Regions from separate parts of the Duganella sp. Leaf61 genome, predicted to be linked through region 1. Evidence: predicted binding sites of a transcription regulator. Region 1 holds the regulator's gene; each other region holds the start of a gene.

What was found. The regulator sigma-54, encoded in region 1, starts transcription at its own class of promoters, with help from an activator protein. The targets are predictions, from matches to a motif close to TGGCANGNAANCTGCTTT.
Region 2: a site for sigma-54 is predicted at 4,795-4,812, ahead of ASF04_RS03085 (pilin). Genes of this name have one in related genera too.
Region 3: a site for sigma-54 is predicted at 4,878-4,895, ahead of ASF04_RS08150 (TldD/PmbA family protein). Genes of this name have one in related genera too.

Annotation. Positions count from the first base shown of each region.
Region 1 covers NZ_LMLM01000031.1:185,942-192,796, forward strand. Annotated here, with positions in the region: gene ASF04_RS22630 (monovalent cation:proton antiporter family protein) at 1-1,288, opposite strand, end outside; gene ASF04_RS22635 (SIS domain-containing protein) at 1,415-2,413, shown strand; gene lptC (LPS export ABC transporter periplasmic protein LptC) at 2,413-3,015, shown strand; gene lptA (lipopolysaccharide transport periplasmic protein LptA) at 3,025-3,627, shown strand; gene lptB (LPS export ABC transporter ATP-binding protein) at 3,629-4,381, shown strand; gene ASF04_RS22655 (RNA polymerase factor sigma-54) at 4,385-5,860, shown strand; gene hpf (ribosome hibernation-promoting factor, HPF/YfiA family) at 5,936-6,295, shown strand; gene ASF04_RS22665 (alginate lyase family protein) at 6,358-6,855, shown strand, end outside.
Region 2 covers NZ_LMLM01000001.1:707,942-714,796, forward strand. Annotated here, with positions in the region: gene ASF04_RS27280 (class I SAM-dependent methyltransferase) at 1-645, opposite strand, end outside; gene ASF04_RS03080 (glycoside hydrolase family 2) at 967-4,209, shown strand; gene ASF04_RS03085 (pilin) at 4,252-4,749, opposite strand; gene sucD (succinate--CoA ligase subunit alpha) at 4,971-5,852, opposite strand; gene sucC (ADP-forming succinate--CoA ligase subunit beta) at 5,866-6,855, opposite strand, start outside.
Region 3 covers NZ_LMLM01000007.1:38,548-45,402, reverse strand. Annotated here, with positions in the region: gene ASF04_RS08175 (chemotaxis protein CheA) at 1-1,435, shown strand, start outside; gene ASF04_RS08170 (chemotaxis protein CheW) at 1,450-1,983, shown strand; gene ASF04_RS08165 (protein-glutamate O-methyltransferase CheR) at 1,980-2,798, shown strand; gene ASF04_RS08160 (chemotaxis response regulator protein-glutamate methylesterase) at 2,795-3,874, shown strand; gene ASF04_RS08155 (class I SAM-dependent methyltransferase) at 3,909-4,727, opposite strand; gene ASF04_RS08150 (TldD/PmbA family protein) at 5,022-6,659, shown strand; gene ASF04_RS08145 (TldD/PmbA family protein) at 6,677-6,855, shown strand, end outside.

The DNA.
Region 1 (6,855 bases):
GGCTCTGGCCGCTGCGGCCGAACCCGGCCAGGATCACGTGCTTGTTGGTGGACATGGTGCGGCTGGCGATCTTGGTCAGCGCCAGCGACTGCATCATCCAGTCGTTGCTGGCCAGCTTCATGACGATCTGGTCGGACTTGGCGATGATCAGCGGCGCCACCAGCATCGACAGCACCATCGACGCCAGCACCACCTGGGTGATGAAGGGATCGATCAGCTTGTTGCCGCTGGCCAGGTTGAGCAGCACGAAGCCGAATTCGCCGGCCTGCGCCAGCGCCAGGCCGGTGCGGATCGACACGCCATCGCTCGAGCCGAACAGCTTGGCCAGCGCGGCGATCAGGGCAAACTTCACCAGTACCGGCGCGATCAGCAGGATCAGCACCAGCCACCAGTTGTCGATCACCATGCGCACGTTGAGCAGCATGCCCACCGTGATGAAGAACAGTCCCAGCAGCACGTCGCGGAACGGCTTGATGTCTTCTTCCACCTGGTGCTTGTACTCGGTTTCGGAAATCAGCATGCCGGCGACAAACGCCCCGAGCGCCAGGGACAGCCCGGCCTGTTCGGTAATCCACGCGGCGCCCAGCGTGATCAGGAGCAGGTTGAGCATGAACAGCTCCTGCGAGCGGCGCTTGACCACGATGGTGAACCAGCCGCGCATCAGGCGGTGGCCGACGAACAGCAGCAAGGTCAATACGATCACGGCCTTTACGCCCGCCCAGGCCAGGGTTTCCGCCAGCGCATCGGGACGCTGGCCCAGCGACGGGATCATGATCAGCAGCGGCACCACGGCCAGATCCTGGAACAGCAGGATGCCGATGATCTTGCGGCCATGCTCGCTCTCGAGCTCGAGCCGCTCGGTCAGCATCTTGACCACGATGGCGGTGGACGACATGGCCAGCGCGCCACCGAGCGCAAACGCGCCTTGCCAGCTGATCTGTAAATGGGCGGGTAGCTGGCTGGCGATGAGCCAGCCGAACAGCAGGGTGGCGATGATGGTAAACGCCACCTGCGCCAGCCCGAGGCCGAACACGATGCCGCGCATCGCCAGCAGCTTGGGCAGCGAGAATTCGAGCCCGATCGAGAACATCAGGAATACCACGCCGAACTCGGCCAGGCCGTGGGTAGCTTCGCTCTCCATGGCCCAGCCGAGCGCGTGGGGGCCGATCAGGATGCCGACGGCCAGGTAGCCGAGCATGGGCGGCAGATGCATCATGCGGAAGGCCACCACGCCCAGCACGGCGCTGCCTAACAAGACCAGGGTCAGTTCGAGCGGGGAAAACGTCATGTTGCCGTAGCCGTCAGTTTTTTATTCAGTGGTTGCGCACCACACAGGCGCATTGTTTCGACTGGCAAGTTTTTTGCTTTCTTAATTCGGCTATACTTGGGTATGAGTGTAACCCATGAAAAAACAATGCTGAAAGCTTTTGACGCAAAAATGGCGGCGCATGCGCTGCGGCTCGCCCGTGAAACGTTGCAAAACGAGGCCGCCGCCATTACTGCGCTGGAGCTGCGCCTGGGTGACGACGATACCGTCGTCAAAGCGATTGAACTGTTGTTTAATTGCAAGGGTAGGGTGGTGGTATCCGGTATCGGCAAGTCCGGTCACATCGCCCGCAAGATGGCGGCCACGTTCGCCTCCACTGGCACCCCCGCCATGTTCGTGCACCCGGCCGAGGCTGCGCACGGCGACCTCGGCATGGTCACCGCTGACGACGCTTTCATTGCCATTTCGTACTCGGGTGAAAGTACCGAGCTGATGACCATCCTGCCGGTGGTCAAGCGCATGGGCAGCAAGGTCATTGCCATTACCGGCAAGCCGGGCTCCAGCCTGGCCAGCATCGCCGATGTCCACCTCAATGTTGCGGTGGCCAAGGAGGCGTGCCCGATGAACCTGGCGCCCACCACGTCCACCACCGTCACGCTGGCGCTGGGCGACGCGCTGGCAGTGGCCTTGCTCGATCTGCGCGGTTTCAGGGAAGAAGATTTCGCCCGGTCGCACCCGGGCGGCGCGCTGGGTCGGCGCCTGCTGACGCACGTGCGCGACGTCATGCGCAGCGGCGCCGATGTACCGAAGGTGCGCGCCGACGTCAAGCTCACCGACGCGCTGCTGGAAATGACCAAAAAGGGCATGGGCATGACTGCCGTGGTCGATGCCGACGACCAGCCGATCGGCGTGTTTACCGACGGCGACCTGCGCCGCATGATCGACAAGGTGCAGGACTTCACCCAGGTCCTGATCCGCGACGTCATGCACGCCAACCCGCGCAGCATCGCGCCGGAACAGCTGGCGGTCGATGCGGTCGCAATCATGGAACAGTTCCGCATCAACCAGGTGCTGGTGGCCGATGCCGATGGCAAGCTGGTCGGTGCGCTGCACATCCACGACCTCACACGCGCCAAGGTGATCTGATGCCTAACGTACGTAAAAGAACCGCCCACCGCTGGTCGCTCACCTGGATGGTCGTGATCGGCGTATTCGTGGCCGTCGGTACCGGCTGGATGGTGCAGTTGATTAACGAATCGAACCAGGATACGGCGCAGGACAAGTTCCGCAACGAGCCCGATTACATCATCGACCGGTTCAGCGTGGTGCGCATGACCAAGGACGGCAAGCCGGCTTATATCATTTCCGGCGACAAGCTCACCCACCTGCCGGCGGAAGAGGCGTCCGACATCATCAAGCCCTATATCAACACCTTGTCGGCCGAGCATCCGCCGATGACGGTGCGCGGCGACACCGCCCGCGTCGATCAGGACAACTCGCGCGTCAAGCTCGACGGCAACGTCAGCGTGGTGCGCCCGGCCAGTGGCAAGAGCCAGGCCATGAGCCTGACCACGTCCACGCTCACCGTGTTCCCGGACGAACAACGGATGGAAACCGTCGCACCGGTCGAACTGCACCTGGGCAAGACGGTGGCCACGGGCGTGGGCATGACCGCCAACAATGCAACGCTGCAAACCCAACTGGGTGGACGCGGCAAGATCACCGTGCCGCCGCATGCGGCACGCTAAAGGAAGATTATGAGAGCAATCACCAAGCAAACCTTCTGGTCGGCGGCACTGCTGCTGGCAGCACTGGCCATCCCGGCGCACGCCGAAAAAGCCGACTCCAACAAGCCGATCGAAGTGTCGTTCGACCAGGCCGACTCCGACGACGTCAAGCAGATCAAGACCTTCACCGGCAACGTCATCCTCACGCGCGGCACCATCCGCATGACCTCGCCCAAGGCGGTGGTCACGCAAGATCCCGAGGGCTACCAGTTCGTGGTGCTCACCGGCACGCCCGGCGTGCAGGCAACGTTTCGCCAGAAGCTTGACGGCGACACCGACAAATGGGTGGAAGGCCAGGCCGACCGCATCGAATACGACGACAAGACCGAGCTGGTCAAGCTGATTTCCAAGGGCCGCATCAAGCAGCTCGAGTCGGGCAAGGTCACCAGCCAGGTCGATGGCGAGTTCATCTCTTACGACAGCCGCCGCGAAGTGTTCGCGGTCAAGAACAGCAGCAGCGGCGAGAGCAAACCGGGCGCCGGCCGCGGCACCATGGTGATCCAGCCGTCGTCCAAGCGCCCGCCGATCGCGCCGGCGCAGCCGGTGCCTGCCACCCAGCCTGCGGGGAAATGACATGGAGCCTAGTTGCGGTAGCACCCTGATCGTTCGCGGCCTGCAAAAAAGCTATGGCAAGCGCCAGGTCGTGCACGACGTCTCGCTGCAAGTCGATTGCGGCGAAGTGGTGGGTTTGCTCGGCCCCAACGGCGCCGGCAAGACCACGTCGTTTTACATGATCGTCGGCCTGGTACCGTCCGACGCCGGCACCATCGATATCGGCGGCGTCGACGTCTCGTCACTGCCGATCCACCGCCGCGCCTCGCTCGGCCTGTCGTACCTGCCGCAGGAAGCGTCGGTGTTCCGCAAGCTGACGGTGGAAGAAAATATTCGCGCTGTCCTCGAAATTCAAAAAGTGGACGGCAAGCCTTTATCCAAGGCTGACATTACTGAACGGCTCAATACCCTGCTGGCCGATTTGCAAATCGAGAAGCTGCGCGACAACCCCGCGCTCTCGCTCTCCGGCGGCGAACGCCGCCGGGTGGAGATCGCCCGTGCGCTGGCCACCAACCCGCGCTTCGTGCTGCTCGACGAACCATTCGCCGGGGTCGACCCGATTGCCGTGATCGAGATCCAGCGCATCGTGCGCTTTCTCAAGGAGCGACAAATCGGCGTCCTCATTACCGATCACAATGTGCGCGAGACGCTGGGCATCTGCGACCGCGCATATATCATCAACCAGGGCTCGGTGCTGGCGTCGGGCCGTCCGGACGACATCATCGCCGACGAGTCGGTGCGCCGCGTCTACCTGGGTGAACACTTCCGAATGTAATCCATGAAACAGTCGTTGCAACTGCGGACCTCGCAGCATCTCGCGCTGACGCCCCAACTGCAGCAATCGATCCGCTTGCTGCAGCTCTCCACGCTGGAGCTGCACCAGGAACTCGAACAACTCCTGACCGACAATCCCTTGCTCGAGCGGCTCGACGATCCGCTCGACCATTCTCTGCGGCTGTTGTCCGACGGCGCCATCAGCCAGCAGGCGCCGTCCGGCGAAGCACCGTCCGAATCGGGTCCGCAGGAAGCGGCGCCCGCCGGCGAGGCCGACGCCTACGACGGTCCTGCTGCCGATACCGAAAGTACCACCGCCGAAGCGGACATGGACTGGAGCGACGCCGGCCGCAGCAAGGCGCCCGACGACGAAGACGCGCGTCCGCAAATCGAAGCGCACCACTGCACCCTGCGCGAGCACCTGATGGAGCAGATGCGGGTGACCGTGCTCGAGCTGCGCGACCGCGCGCTGGTCGAACTGATCATCGATGCGCTGGACGAAAACGGCTACCTCGAAGAAGCGCTCGACGAGATCCATGCGCGCCTGCCCGAGGAACTGGAAGTCGAACTCGACGAGCTGCAAACGGCGTTGTCGCTGCTGCAAAGTTTCGACCCTGCCGGCGTGGGGGCGCGCAATGCGGCCGAGTGCCTGGCGCTGCAAATCAAGCGCTTGCCCGGCATTCCAATGGTGACGCGACGGATGGCCGTGGCCATCGTCGAAAAGCACCTGACCTGGTTTGCCCAGCGCGATTTCAACAAGCTGAAAAAAGCGCTGCTGTGCGACGACGAAGACCTGCGCGAAGCGCAGACCGTGATCCGCCAGTGCAATCCGCACCCCGGTGCGGCGTTCGCATCCGACGTCTCCGATTACGTGGTGCCGGACGTGATCGTGAAAAAATCGCGCACCGGCTGGCAGGTCAGCCTGAACAACGACGTCATGCCGCGCCTGCGTGTGAACGCCATGTATGCCAACCTGCTCAAGCAGGGCAAAGGTGAGGGCGCCATGGGCGCGCAGCTGCAGGAGGCGAAGTGGCTGATCAAGAATATGCGCCAGCGGTTCGACACCATCCTGCGGGTGGCACAAGCGATAGTAGAACGACAAAAGAACTTTTTCTCGCACGGCGCGGTTGCCATGCGCCCCCTTGTGCTTCGCGAAATTGCTGATACACTGGGTTTACACGAGAGCACCATTTCTCGGGTAACAACTCAGAAATACATGCTGACTCCGCACGGCATGTTTGAGCTGAAATATTTTTTTGGTAGCCACGTCGCCACCGAAGCGGGAGGTGAAGCCAGTTCGACGGCGATACGGGCACTGATCGTGCAACTGACAGGAGCTGAAGACCCTAAAAATCCTTTATCCGACAGTAAGATTGCGGACATGCTGGGAGAACAGGGCATGGTGATTGCGCGACGCACTGTTGCCAAATATCGCGAAGCCCTCAAAATCCCTCCAGTCAGTCTCCGCAAGTCTTTGTAGTGCACTGGTTCCTGCTTACTCAGCAACAATGGGTAAAGCACTAACCGTCAGCGACATTTATCTTTAGGAGTGTGTATGAATCTCACCATCAGTGGACATCATCTCGAAGTGACCGCCGCCATTCGTGAATACGTGCAAAGCAAGCTCGAACGCGTGACACGGCACTTTGATCAAGTGATTGATATTGCTGTCATTCTGACCGTAGATAACCTTAAAGAGAAAACCAAGCGCCAAAAGGCTGAAATCAATCTGCGCCTGTCCGGTAAAACGGTCTACGTGGAAAGCCTGTCGCAAGACCTGTACGCTGCGATCGACACCCTGATCGACAAGCTGGACCGCCAGGTCATGAAGTACAAAGGCAAAGTCCAACAGCACGGCCACGATGCGATCAAGCATCTCCCGGATAACTTCGAACCAGCTGCCGCCGCCCTTTAACAACGGCGCGACACACCAACTAAGGGCGCTGAACGAGCGCCCTTTCTTGTTTTTGGAGCTACATGAAAATTGTTTATCTGGTTTATACCGTTCTCCTTTCCGCCTCCGCTGCTCCCGCCGTCGCCGCCCCCTGCCAGCCGGCGCCGGCCGCCGTCATCGACATCGACGCCAACAGCTACTACAACGACGCCAACCATTCCGTGATCGACCCGGCGCGGCGCGCCAAAAACATCGCCAGCACCGAGCCGGTTGAACAATTCTTGTCTGGTGTCGCCCGCAACGCCAGCCGCTACCAGGCCAACGGCAAGCCGCAAGACGCCGCCTGCGCCTTGAACTGGCTGGACAGCTGGGCTGGCCAGCAGGCCATGCTGGGCAAGATGTCGAGCGAGCAGGCGTATTTCGTGCGCAAGTGGACCCTGGGCGGACTGGCGCTCAGCTATGCGCGCGTGCAGGCAGCTGCCACGCCCGCGCAAAAGAAAGCGATCGAGGCGTGGCTGTCCACGCTGGCCGACGCCACACTGGTCCACGCCGACACCCGCAAGGGCAAGCGCAACAACCAT
Region 2 (6,855 bases), on a different contig from region 1:
CAATTTGCTTGAGGCGTGTCCCAGATTTTTTAAACCGGTGCTGTACCAGTCCTTCCACGCCGGAGAAATATCATGATGACGCACATACGGCGGGTTGCCGATGAACAGCGTGCGCCCCTCTACAGGCTCCAGTTGCAAGGTACGATAATCCCCAATATGAATCTCGAGGCGATCGGCTACTCCCAATGCGGTTGCGTTTGCGCGGAGCAGCAACGCCACCAGGGGGTCCGTCTCCGCAGCAACACCGAAGGCGCGAGAATGCTGACGCAGACCGTGTAAAACGTAGCGCCCCGTCCCAGCTCCGGGATCGACAATTCGTACAAACTCCCCCATCGCCTCTGCCCAGGAAAACATGCCTAGTACGGCTTCGACCGGAGTGAACGTCTGCCCAACACTACGACGTTGTTCTGATGAGCGGATGAGGCAATAAGCCGCGCCGAGAGGATCCGTCGCGTCGACGATGGCGGCGCGGACAAATTCGACTAACTCATCACTCACGACCGTTGCGTACTCATCGGAAACTTCCCGCTCATGCCAAGACAAGACAGCGCCATTCACGAGTTTTTTCGCTACCGAAACAAGCGTCGGCATATGAAGAAGGGCGTCAAGGACAGCAACGCCAGCTGCGGGTGATTGGGTAGTCATGGGGTAGTTCAGCAGAGTAAATGTCAGGGTGGATCGCGCCAGCAATAAATTTTTGGCTAAATATAGACCCGCGCGAATGATAACCTAGGGCTACAATTCGTTGCGAAGGCTTGATCATTGCAGTATACAGGACACTGTTTTTATATACAGCCAAATCATCCTGTAGTGTGGAGTGCGAACACCCAACTTACTCAGCGCCCGTGACAACGGCGTGGCCTCTCGCATTCAAGCGCGCAATCACGGTGCTGAGAATTGGCCCCACGGCCGTCCGCGCCATGCCTGGAGGTGATATTTTCCCCCTCTCTCCAAGGAAACTATCGCATGCACCAAATGACAAGCACGAAGTGGCTGACGCTGTGGCTAACATGTTGGCTGTTCATACTGGGCCTGTTCGGCCAGGCCAACGCCACTGATGTTGTTCCGACCAAAGATCCGGCCTGGTCGCAGTCGCTCAACGGCAACTGGTCGTTCAAATACCTGCCCGGCCTGGACGCTGGCGCCGATGCGCAGTTCACTGCGCCCGGTTTCGACGTCTCGCGCTGGCAGACCATCGCGGTGCCGGCCAACTGGGAACTGCACGGCCATGCCGAACCGTCGTATGGCGACAACCTCAAGGATGGCCTGGGCCTGTATCGCCGCACGTTTACGATGCCGAAAAACTGGGCCGGTCGCCGCACTTTTCTGCGCTTCGATGGCGTGGCCTTCGGCTATCAGGTGTGGGTCAACGGCAAGCTGGCTGGTGCGTCGTCGGCCAGCGCGTTCAACCGCCATACCTTCGATGTTACCGATCTGCTGCAAGACCGGAATACGGTGGCTGTACGCGTCACCACCAAGCCGCTCGGCTATGAATTCGACCTCAACGACGACTGGTCGCTGTCGGGGATTTATCGCGATGTGACCTTGATTTCGCTGCCGGCCGTACACGTGCAGGACCTGGCCGTCAGCACCGTCTTGCAGGGCAGCGACGCTCGGTTCACGCTTGATGTGCAGCTGAGCGCGCCCGGCGCGACCGTACATGCGGAGCTGTTCGATGCCAAGGGCAAGCGCGTTGCGGGGCAAGTGCTGAAGAATGTCGCTACGCGTGTTACCGCTGACCGGCCTTCGAGCTTGCCTGCGAATTTGCCCAAGACTGTGTCCGCAGAGCCGCGCGACGACCGTCTCATCAGTTTGGGCGCAACACTGCGCATCACCCAGCCACAACTGTGGACCGCAGAAACACCAACGCTCTACCGCCTGGTGCTCAGCGTCAAGCAGCGAGGCAAAACCATCCAGACCGTCGAGCAGCGCGTCGGCCTGCGCGAAGTCAGGGTCGTCGGCAAGCAGCTGCTGGTCAACGGCAAGCCGGTCAAGCTGCGCGGCGTCAATCACCACGATCTTGATCCCGTCACCGGCCGCGCCGTGACCGAGGCGCAGATGCGCCAGGACCTGGCGCTGATGAAGCAGGCAAACGTCAACTACGTGCGCACGTCGCACTACCCGCCCCACCCGCGCCTGCTCGAACTCTGCGACGAACTCGGCTTTTATGTGATGGACGAGGTAGCCATCGGACACGGCGAAAAAAACCTCGACAATCCCGCCTACCGCGACAACATCCTGGCCCGCGCCCGCGCGACCGTCATGCGCGACAAGAATCATGCGTCGGTAATTATCTGGAGCATCGGCAACGAGAATCCGAACAACGACTTCGAGCTCGACGCCGGCCGGCTGGTCAAACAGCTCGATCCCACCCGGCCGATCACGCTGCCCAAGATCGGCAGCTATTTCGCCAAAAACTACGAGCAGATCCCGCCGTTCGTGGACCTGTACTCGCCACACTACCCGAGCAACGCCACCCTCACCGGCTACGCGTCCAAGCTCACGCGCCCGACCATCCTGACCGAGTATGCGCACGGGCTGGGCCTGGCCAGCGACCGCATCCAGGACCAGTGGGCGATACTGCAGGCGAACCCCGTATTCGCGGGCGGCTCGATCTGGCACTTCCACGACCAGGGCTTGCTGCGCCGGAGCAGCACGCCGGCCGATCCCGGCCAATCGACCCAGTACGCCTGGCGCGACGCCCACCAGTTCTACGACACCCACGGTCTCGACGGCGCCGACGGCCTGGTCTATGCCGACCGCACGCCGCAGGTGGATTTCTGGCAGATGCGCAAGGTCTATGCGCCGGTCCAGTTCGTCGAACGCACGGCGCGGGTGGCGCCTGGCCCGCAACGCATCGCTGTCACGCTGGAAAACCGCCACGACTTCCGCAGCTTGCAAGGCATCACCCTGCACTGGGCTTTGCAACAGAACGGTGTGACGCGCCAGCAAGGCAAGCAAGCACTGTCGGCGCCGGCGCGCTCCAGTCAGGCCACTACCATCGCGGTGGAGATTCCGGCGCCGGTAGCAATACTCACCGATGTGCTGGTTTTGCAATTGCGCGCGGTGGACGAGCATGGCCTGCAAATCAACGAACGCAGCTTGCGCCTGGTGCGCGCGGAACCGTCGCAGTTCGACTGGACCGCCGCCACTGCTGCGACAGCAGCCCCGGTGCTGGCAGACGAGGCCGGCACGGTTTCCATCACCACGACGCAATGGGTGTTGAGCGTGCAACGCGCGACCGGTGCGCTGACGATCCGCGACCGCGCGGGCCGAACGCTGGTCGATGGCATCCACCCCCATGGCGGCCGCAAGTTCACCATGGCCGAGGCGCTGGGTGCAGCCAAATCCGGCACCTGGCCGGCGTCGATACTGGAACAGGCCGAGCAGCCGGTGATCCGGGCCGAGCAGCTTGGCGACCGCGTACGGCTGTCGGTGCAGGCGACGTATCGCCTGCCTGAGGCGACTGCCGCAGTGATGGCCGATGCGTCCCGTCTCCTGCCGGTTGCTGCAAAAGCGGAGACGGCGGACGCAGCGCCACGTCTGCCGGTGACGGCAGCAACGCAAGCAATGCCAAAAAATGCCGCGCTGCCCGACGACCTGTTGCCTACCGGCGATGCCCATGCGGTGCTCAGCAAGGAGCAAGGTTTAAGCGGCGGTTACACGCTCGAGATCGATGGCAAGGGTGCGATTGCCGTCAGCTATGCGTATCGCCCGCTGGCGCCGGGCGCCGTTGTATCGGAAGCGGGCTTGTCGCTGGTGGCGCCGGCGGGCATCGGCGAGTTTCGCTGGCTCGGCCAGGGGCCGTATGCCGGCTATCCGGGCAAGGATCAATTGAACGAATTCGGCGTGTACCACCTCAATCGCGCCGATCTGCGCTTCCAGGGCAACCGGCGCCAGACCGAATTGGCGGTCCTGTCGGACGCTGCCGGCGCCGGCTTTGCGCTGGCGCTGCCGGCCGCCGATGTGGCGGTCGAGCGTCACGGCGCGCGCACGCTGCTCAGTCACAACGCGGTCATCGGGGGCTTGGGGAATAAGGGAACCCAGCCGGAAACCATCGTCGCGCTGGACAAGGTGGGAGAAATCTCCGGCCGGTTCATGCTGTTGCCGCTAGGTGGCGCCTGGCCCGCTGCCTTGCAAGGCTGGGTGGGTACGCCGGGTGCGGCGGGGGAAGTGTTACAACCGTTTTTCCACAGTTATGATCAATAGCCTATGAGAGGAATCGGCGCATGGCCGATTCCTCTTGCCGTGTTAGCTACCTGCTGGGGTGGTGACGGCTGTTTTATTGTTTTTCTTCAACGCTTCGACTGCAGCTGCGTTGGCCAAGGTGGTATCGACGGTCCAGCTCACGCTGGTAGCGCCAGCATCGATGACCGGCGTAAAAGTGACAGTCTTGTCCTTGGAGTCAGTAGCGACGCCCTCGGCCAGCACCAGGGTGATGGTGCCTCCGGTAACGGAGCCGGAGGCCACTTCCTTGGTGGCCGTCACAGTCGGAACACCATTGGAGCCGGACGTACAATTGGTGACTGCGCCGCCAGCTTCCTGGGCGCACAGCGCCACGGCGGTTTTGGTCGCGTCCGCTGCCGCCAGGATGTTGGCGACTTTGGCCTTGACCGTATAGTTGCTGTAAGCAGGAATGGCAACAGCAGCCAGGATGCCGATAATGGCCACCACGATCATCAGTTCGATCAGGGTGAAGCCGGCCTGGGCCTGGGATTTCATGGACTTCATGTGTTTGAGGGATTTCATGGGTGCGTCTCCGGGGTTGAGATGGGTCAGTGTCACACCTGAGATATCGCAATCGCCGTGCCAGCTCTGCGCCGGGGCAAACCATGCTGCGGCAGTGTCAAAACTGCCGTTTTTTGTCAGTCGCGCTGGCGCGATTTGTCAGCGCTGACAATTTTCGTCAATCAAAAATGACAAAAGGGAGCACACGGCTCCCTTTTGTTATGTTGCAGTAAAGCCTGTGATTACAGCATGGCTTTCAGCAGACGCGCCATTTCCGACGGGTTCTTGGTAACGGTAATGCCGCAAGCTTCCATGATTTCCAGTTTGGCTTGTGCGGTGTCAGCGCCGCCGGAGATCAGCGCGCCGGCGTGGCCCATGCGCTTGCCCGGAGGAGCGGTCACACCGGCGATGAAGCCGACCACTGGTTTTTTCATGTTGTCTTTGATCCAATAAGCGGCGTTGGCTTCGTCCGGACCACCGATTTCGCCGATCATGATGACCGCGTCGGTATCAGGATCGTCGTTGAACATCTTCATGACGTCGATGTGCTTCAGACCGTTGATCGGGTCGCCGCCGATACCAACTGCCGACGATTGGCCCAGGCCCAGTGCGGTCAGCTGACCCACTGCTTCATAGGTCAGGGTACCCGAACGCGACACCACGCCGATACGACCCTTTTTATGGATGTGACCTGGCATGATGCCGATCTTGATTTCGTCAGGGGTGATCAGGCCTGGGCAGTTAGGGCCCAGCAGCAGGGTTTTCGAACCGGCTTTGGCCATGCGGTCTTTCAGTGCCATCATGTCGCGCACTGGAATGCCTTCGGTAATGCAAATTGCCAGGTCCAGCTCGGCTTCTACGGCTTCCCAAATTGCGGCGGCTGCGCCTGCTGGTGGGACGTAGATGACCGACACGTTGGCGCCGGTTTCTTTTTTCGCTTCTGCAACGTTAGCGAAAATTGGAATGCCTTCGAAGTCTTCGCCGGCTTTCTTTGGGTTCACGCCTGCCACGAAGGCATTTTTGCCGTTCGCGTAGTCGCGGCAACCGCGGGTGTGGAATTGGCCGGTTTTACCGGTAATACCTTGGGTTACGACTTTGGTATCTTTATTGATCAGAATGGACATAGTGATTCCTTAATTAAGCTTGACCGGCAGCAGCTGCAACAACGCTCTTCGCTGCTTCTTCCATGGTGTCGGCTGCGATGATCGGCAGACCGGAATCGGCCAGCATCTTCTTGCCCAGATCTTCGTTGGTGCCCTTCATGCGCACGACCAGCGGCACGTTCAGCGACACGGCTTTCACTGCGGTGATCACGCCTTCGGCGATCACGTCGCAACGCATGATGCCGCCGAAGATGTTCACCAGGATGGCTTTCAGGCCCGGGTTTTTCAGCATGATCTTGAAGGCTTCGGTGACTTTCTCAGCCGTGGCACCACCGCCGACGTCGAGGAAGTTGGCCGGCTCGCCGCCGAACAGCTTGATGGTGTCCATGGTGGCCATGGCCAGGCCGGCGCCGTTCACCAGGCAGCCGATGTTGCCGTCGAGCGAGATGTAAGCGAGGTCGAATTTCGACGCTTCGACTTCAGCTGGATCTTCTTCGTCCAGATCGCGGTAAGCGACGATTTCTGGTTGACGGAACAGGGCGTTGGCGTCGAAGTTGAACTTGGCGTCCAGCGCGATAACCTTGCCCGAACCGGTCAGGATCAGCGGGTTGATTTCGGCCAGCGACGAGTCGGTTTCCCAGTAGGCTTTGTACAGGCCTTGCAGGTTGGTGACGGCGTCAGGGATCGAGGCTTCTGGTACGCCGATCTTGGCAGCGATGCCGGCAGCTTCAGCGTCGGTCAGGCCGACTTTTGGATCGATGGCGATCGAGTGCAGCAGTTCAGGGTGCGATTCAGCGACTTCTTCGATGTCCATGCCGCCTTCCGACGAGGCCATCAGAACAACGCGCTGCGATACGCGGTCGGTGACCAGCGATACGTACAGTTCCTTGTTGATGTCTGCGCCTTCTTCGATCAGCAGGCGACGTACTTTTTGGCCTTCTGGACCGGTCTGGTGCGTGACCAGTTGCATGCCCAGGATTTGCTCGGAGAATTCTTTAACTTGTTCCAGCGATTTTGCGACTTT
Region 3 (6,855 bases), on a different contig from region 1:
CGCGCTGCCGGAAAACCCGGCCCGGCTGGGCGAAATGCTGGTGCAGTGCGGCAGCGTGACAGCAGCGGAGCTGGCAGCGGCGCTGGCGCAGCAGTCGCAGCAATCGCTACACCCGGAGGTGCAGGGGGACGCGGGCGCGCAGCCGGCGCAGGAGGCCCCGCAGCGCCTGGGCAGCATCCTGGTCGCTGCCGGCCAGGTGGCGCCGGCGGTGGTGGAGGCGGCACTCACGCGGCAAAAGCAGGTGGTCGAACAAAAGGCGCAGGAAAACCGCTCGATCCGGGTCGATTCCGACAAGCTCGATCGGCTGATCGACCTGGTGGGCGAATTGATCATCGCCGGCGCGCGCACCAGCGTGATCGGCCAGCGCCTGCACAACGCCGAGCTGCTGGAAGCGACATCCACGGTGTCGAACCTGGTGGAGCAGGTGCGCGACGCCGCGCTGGAACTGCGCATGGTGAAAATCGGCGCCACCTTCAACCGCTTCCAGCGCGTGGTGCACGACGTGGCGCGCGAGCTGGGCAAGGACATCGGCCTGGCGGTCGATGGCGAGGACGCGGAGCTCGATAAAACGGTGGTGGAAAAAATCGGCGACCCGCTGATGCACCTGGTGCGCAACGCCATGGACCACGGCATCGAGCCGGCCGCCGTGCGCGTGGCTGCCGGCAAACCGGCGCGCGGCATGATCACGCTGAACGCCTTCCACGAATCGGGCAGCATCGTGATCGAAGTGAGCGACGACGGCGGCGGCCTGCGCAAGGAGAAAATCCTGGCCAAGGCCATCGAGCGCGGCCTGGTGGACCCGGAGCGCAAGCTCACCGATGCCGAAATCTACAACCTGATTTTCGAAGCCGGCTTTTCCACCGCCGAGACGATTACCAACCTGTCCGGGCGCGGGGTGGGCATGGATGTCGTCAAGCGCAACATCACCGCGCTGCGCGGCAGCGTCGATGTCCGCAGCGTCGAAGGTCAGGGCGCCACCGTGACCGTGCGCCTGCCGCTCACGCTGGCCATCATCGACGGCTTCCTGGTGCAGGTGGGATCGTCCGTGTTCGTGATCCCGCTCGACACCATCGAGGAGTGTATCGAGTTTGCCGCCGAACCGGGGCAGGATTACAGCAACCTGCGCGGCCAGGTGCTGCCATTCATCCGCCTGCGCGCGCTGTTCCATATCGCCGGCGCGCCCACGCGGCGCGAGAGCATCGTGGTGCTCCGCTTCGGCAAGGTGCGCGCGGGGCTGGTGGTCGATACGCTGCTCGGCGAATTCCAGACCGTGATCAAGCCGCTCAGTCCCATCTTCAGCGAAGTGCGCTGCATCAGCGGCTCCACCATCCTCGGCAGCGGCGACGTGGCGCTGATACTCGACGTCGGTGCGCTGCTGCAGGCCGTGGATGGCCGTGGCGCCGCCGCCCCGGCATTGGCTGCCCTGGCCGTCTGATGGAGAACACCGCCATGAATCTTGCCATCACCAAGCACGGCGCCGAGCCGCTGCCCACCCAGTACCTGACCTTCCTGCTGGGCGAGGAGCGGTTCGCGGTCGGCATCCTGCATGTCAAGGAAATCATCGAATACGCGGGCACCGCCACCGTGCCGATGATGCCTGACTGCGTGCGCGGCGTGATCAACCTGCGCGGCGCGGTGGTGCCGGTGATCGACCTGTCGGCGCGCTTCGGGCGCGGCGTGGCGGCCATCGGCAAGCGCACGTCGATCATCATCGCCGAGATCGACGATGGCGAAGGCAAGCAGGTGCTGGGCATGATGGTCGATGCGGTGAACGCGGTGGTGGAAATCGAACCGGCCGACATCGAGGCGGCGCCGCCGTTCGGGGCCCGTATCCGCGCCGACTTCATCGCCGGCATTGCCAAGTGCCAGGGGCGCTTCGTGATCCTGCTGGCGCTCGAGCGCGTGCTGTCCACCGGCGAGGTGGTGGAGCTCTCGCGCCATGCCGTGCCGCTGGCCACGGCCAGTTCGCGTGCCGGCCCATGACAGCAGCAGCCCTGACCGACCGCGAATTCTCCCAGTTCCAGCGCTTTATTTACGACGCCGCCGGTATCAGCATGTCGGACGGCAAACAGGCGCTGGTGAGCGGGCGCCTGGCCAAGCGCCTGGCGCACCACCGGCTGGCCAGTTACGGCGACTATTTGCGGCTGCTGCAAAGCCGCAGTGACCCGGCCGAGCTGCAAGTGGCGATCGACCTGCTCACCACCAACGAGACCTATTTTTTCCGCGAACCTAAGCACTTCCAGCTGCTGCGTCAACTGGCGGAAGACGCGCGCGATCGCGAACGGGGCCGCGGGCTGCGTGTGTGGAGCGCGGCCAGCTCCAGCGGCGAGGAAGCGTACAGCATCGCCATGGTGCTGGCCGACGTGCTGGGCGACGTCGCCTGGGAAGTGCTGGGCACCGACATCAGCGCCCGCGTGCTGCAACGGGCGCGCAACGGCCACTATCCGCTCGAACGCGCCAGCCAGATGCCGATCGGCTATCTGAAGCGTTTTTGCCTGCGGGGCCAGGGCAGCGAGGAGGGCACCATGCTGATCGAGCGCCCGCTGCGCCAGCGGGTACAATTCCAGCAGGTAAACCTGAACCAGGCGCTGCCCGCATTGGGCCAGTTCGACGTGATCTTCCTGCGGAATGTAATGATCTATTTTAATCTCGATACCAAGCGCCAGGTGGTGGCGCGCCTGCTGGCGCTGTTGCGGCCCGGAGGCCATTTCCTGATCGGGCACTCGGAAACCCTGAACGACATCAACGACACGCTGTCGATGGTGGCGCCATCGGTGTACCGCAAGGACAAGCAATGAGTGACATCAAGGTCATGATCGTCGACGATTCGGCCGTGGTGCGGCAGGTGCTCAGCGGCCTGCTCAACGCCGCGCCGGGCATCACCGTCACCTATGCCGTAGCCAACCCGCTGCTGGCGATCGAGCGCATGAAGATGCAGTGGCCCGACGTCATCGTGCTCGATGTCGAAATGCCGAAGATGGACGGCATCTCGTTCCTGCGCAAGATCATGGCCGAGCGACCCACGCCCGTGGTGATCTGCTCCACGCTCACCGAGAAGGGCGCGCAGACATCGGTCGAAGCCTTGACCGCTGGCGCCGTGGCCGTCATCACCAAGCCGCGCCTGGACCTCAAGCAGTTTTTGTACGACAGCTCGGACGAACTGGTATCGGCCGTGCGCACGGCCGCCGGCGCCCACGTGGTCAAGTCCGCGTACCATGCGCCGCTGCCGCCATTGCCACCGGTGACCGCCAAGCTCAATGCGGATGCGGTGCTGTCGCTGGGCGATACGCGACCCATGACCGCGACCACCGAGCGGATCGTGGCGATCGGCACCTCCACCGGCGGCACCCAGGCGCTGGAAGAAGTGCTTACGTCGCTGCCGCGTGTTTGCCCCGGCATCGTGGTGGTGCAGCACATGCCTGAAAAATTCACCGCCGCCTTTGCCGCGCGGCTCGATAGCGTATGCGAGGTGCGCGTCAAGGAAGCGGCCAATAACGACCGCGTGCTGCAAGGCCAGGTGCTGATCGCGCCCGGCGGCAAACACATGCTCCTGCGCCGCAATGGGGCACAGTATTTTGTCGAGGTGGTCGATGGACCGCTGGTCAATCGCCACCGGCCGTCGGTGGACGTGCTGTTCCGCTCGACCGCGCGCGCGGCCGGCGCCAATGCGCTGGGCGTGATCATGACGGGGATGGGGGACGACGGCGCAGCAGGCCTGCTGGAAATGCTCAAGGCGGGCGCGCGCACCGTGGCGCAGGACGAGGCGTCGTGCGTGGTGTACGGCATGCCGAAGGAGGCGGTCAAGCGCGGGGCGGTGGAAAAGTCGGTGCCGTTGACGGCAATCTACCGCGAGATCTTGCAGCAGCTAGGCTGAGGAGGCCGGGGCGCATCCCCGGCCGGCATAACACTTACGGCTTGACGAATTTGAGCGTCATGCGATCGCTCTCGCCGATGGCCTGGTACCTGGCGCGGTCTTCATCCTTGTTGGTGAAGGTGGGCGGCAGTGCCCACACGCCGTTCTTGTGGTCTGCCGTGTCCTTGGGATTGGCATTGATCTCCGACTTGGCGGCCAGCTTGAAGCCTGCCGCTTCGGCCAGGCCGATCACGTACTTCTCGTGCATGTAGCCGCTGCTGGCAGTGGCGTCCTGGGTTTTGGAGGCCGGCAGGCGGTGCTCCACCACGCCGAATACGCCGCCCGGTTTCAGGCTGTCGTACACGCTGGTAAACAGCGCCTTGAGGTTGTCCGGGCCGGTCGGAATCCAGTTGTGGATGTTGCGGAACGTGAGCACCATGTCGACGCTGTTATTTGGTGCGAATTCGTATTTGCGCGGCGGCGAGAACACGCCCAGCGCCACCTTGTTGTACACGGCCGGATTGGCGTTCAGGCGCTCCATGAAGCGCTCGGCGCCCTTGCGTTCGCGCTCGTTGGGCGACGCCAGGTCGTTGCCGGCGGCGATCAGCTTGCCGTTGTCGCGCAGGTACGGCGCCAGTATCTCGGTGTACCAGCCAGCGCCCGGCGACAGTTCCACCACCGTCATGTTCGGGCGAATGCCGAAGAAGGCCAGGGTCTCGTAAGGATGGCGGGCGGCGTCGCGCTGCACGTTGGCGGGCGTGCGCGAGCTGGCGCCGATGGCGTCCTTGAGCTTCGCATCCACCGCCTGCGCCGAGGCGCCAGCGGCGGCGAACAGCGTGGTGCAGGCCAGAGCGGCCACGAGGTATTTCTTCATACTCGGTCTCCTGAGGGTTCAATGGCGGCGCCGTGCGGCCGCCCTGCGCGATCATGGGCGAGGACCGCACGCAGGTCAAGCGAATCGGCTCCAGCGTGAAAATCGCGCAAGTGTGGCGCCGCTTGTAACGCAGTGTATCGCTGTGGCAGATGGCATACATATTGCTATCCCTTTCGTTGATCAGGCGCTAATATTGCCTTTCTGTTGCCCAGGGCGGCTGGCCCGAATCAGGGAAACCTCGAACCATCCCACAAGGGTTTTGCGAGGTGCTCCTGTCTCACATTTGGAGAGATGATGGAACGACGTGCATTCCTCAACATTGGTAGTCTGGCGCTGGGCACGATGTTGCTGCCCGCTTTTGGCCGCGCCATCGCGGCCGAAGAATTACTCAATCCGGTCGCCCTGCAGTTCAAGAAAATGCTGGCCGATACCGCGATGACGGCCGCCACCCAGGCCGGCGCCAGCTACTGCGACGTGCGCGTGGGCCGCTACCTGAACCAGTTCATCACCACCCGCGACCTCAACGTGGAAAACGTGGTCAACACCGAATCTGCCGGCGTGGGCGTGCGCGTGATCGCCGGCGGCGCCTACGGCTTTGCCGCCACCAACGACATGACGCCCGACGGCGTGGCCGGCGCCGCGCGCCAGGCCGTGGCGATTGCCCGCGCCAACGCCAAGCTGCAAACCGAACCTGTCGTGCTGGCCCCCGTGAAAAGCCTGGGCGAAGTGGCGTGGGCCACGCCCATCGTCAAGGACTGGCGCACGGTGCCGATCAAGGAAAAGGCCGAGCTGCTGATCACCGCCAACAAGGCCGGGATGGACGGCGGCGCGAGCTTCATGCAGTCGATGCTGTTTCAGGTGAACCAGCAAAAATACTTCGCATCCACCGACGGCTCGTATATCGACCAGGACGTGCACCGCCTGTGGATGCCGGTGTACGCCACCGCCGTGGACCAGAAGAGCAACAAGTTCCGTACCCGCCAGGGCCTGTCGGCGCCGGTGGGCATGGGCTACGAATACCTGGATGCGCGCCCCGAGCACAAGGTCAAGGCGGCCGGCGGCGTGACCACGCTGTACACCAAGTCCTATGACCTGATCGAAGATGCGCGCGCGGCCGGCAAACAGGCAAAACAGAAGCTCACCGCCAAGTCGGTGGAGCCGGGCAAATACGACCTGGTGCTCACGCCCGAGCACCTGTGGCTGACCATCCACGAATCGGTGGGGCACCCGACCGAACTCGATCGCGTGCTCGGTTACGAGGCCAACTACGCCGGCACCAGCTTTGCCACGCTCGATAAATGGGAAACCAAGAAATTCAAGTACGGTTCCGATATCGTCAACATCGTCGCCGACAAGACCACGCCAGGCTCGCTGGCCAACGTGGGCTACGACGACGAGGGCGTGCCGTGCAAGCGCTGGGACATCATCAAGGACGGCATCCTGGTCAATTACCAGGCCACGCGCGACCAGGCGGCCATCATCGGCGAGAAGGAATCGCACGGCTGCTCGTACGCCGACAACTGGAGCAGCGTGCAGTTCCAGCGCATGCCCAATGTGTCGCTGCAGGCCGGTAAAAAGCAGCTGACGCCGGACGAGATGGTCAAGGACGTCAAGAAGGGTATCTATATCGTGGGCGACGGTTCGTTCTCGATCGACCAGCAGCGCTACAACTTCCAGTTCGGCGGCCAGCTGTACTACGAAATCAGGAACGGCAAGATCGGCCAGATGCTCGAAGACGTGGCCTACCAGTCGAACACCCAGGAATTCTGGAACGCCTGCACGGCCATGTGCGACGAGCGCGATTGGCGCATGGGCGGCTCCTTCTTCGACGGCAAGGGCCAGCCTTCGCAGGTGTCGGTGGTGTCGCATGGCGCCAGCACGACCCGCTTTAACGGGATTAATGTGATTAATACTGCGCGCAAGATCGCTTAAGCCGGAGACCCTGACCAATGAAAAACCTGAACCAGGACGACGCCAAGCGCATTTGCGACAAGGTGCTGGCGCTGACCAGCGCCGACCAGTGCGAAGTGAACCTGACCGGCAGCCGCAATGGCAACATCCGCTATGCGCGCAACGCCGTTTCCACGGCGGGCCTGATCGAAAATACCGAACTGGCGATCGCGGTCGC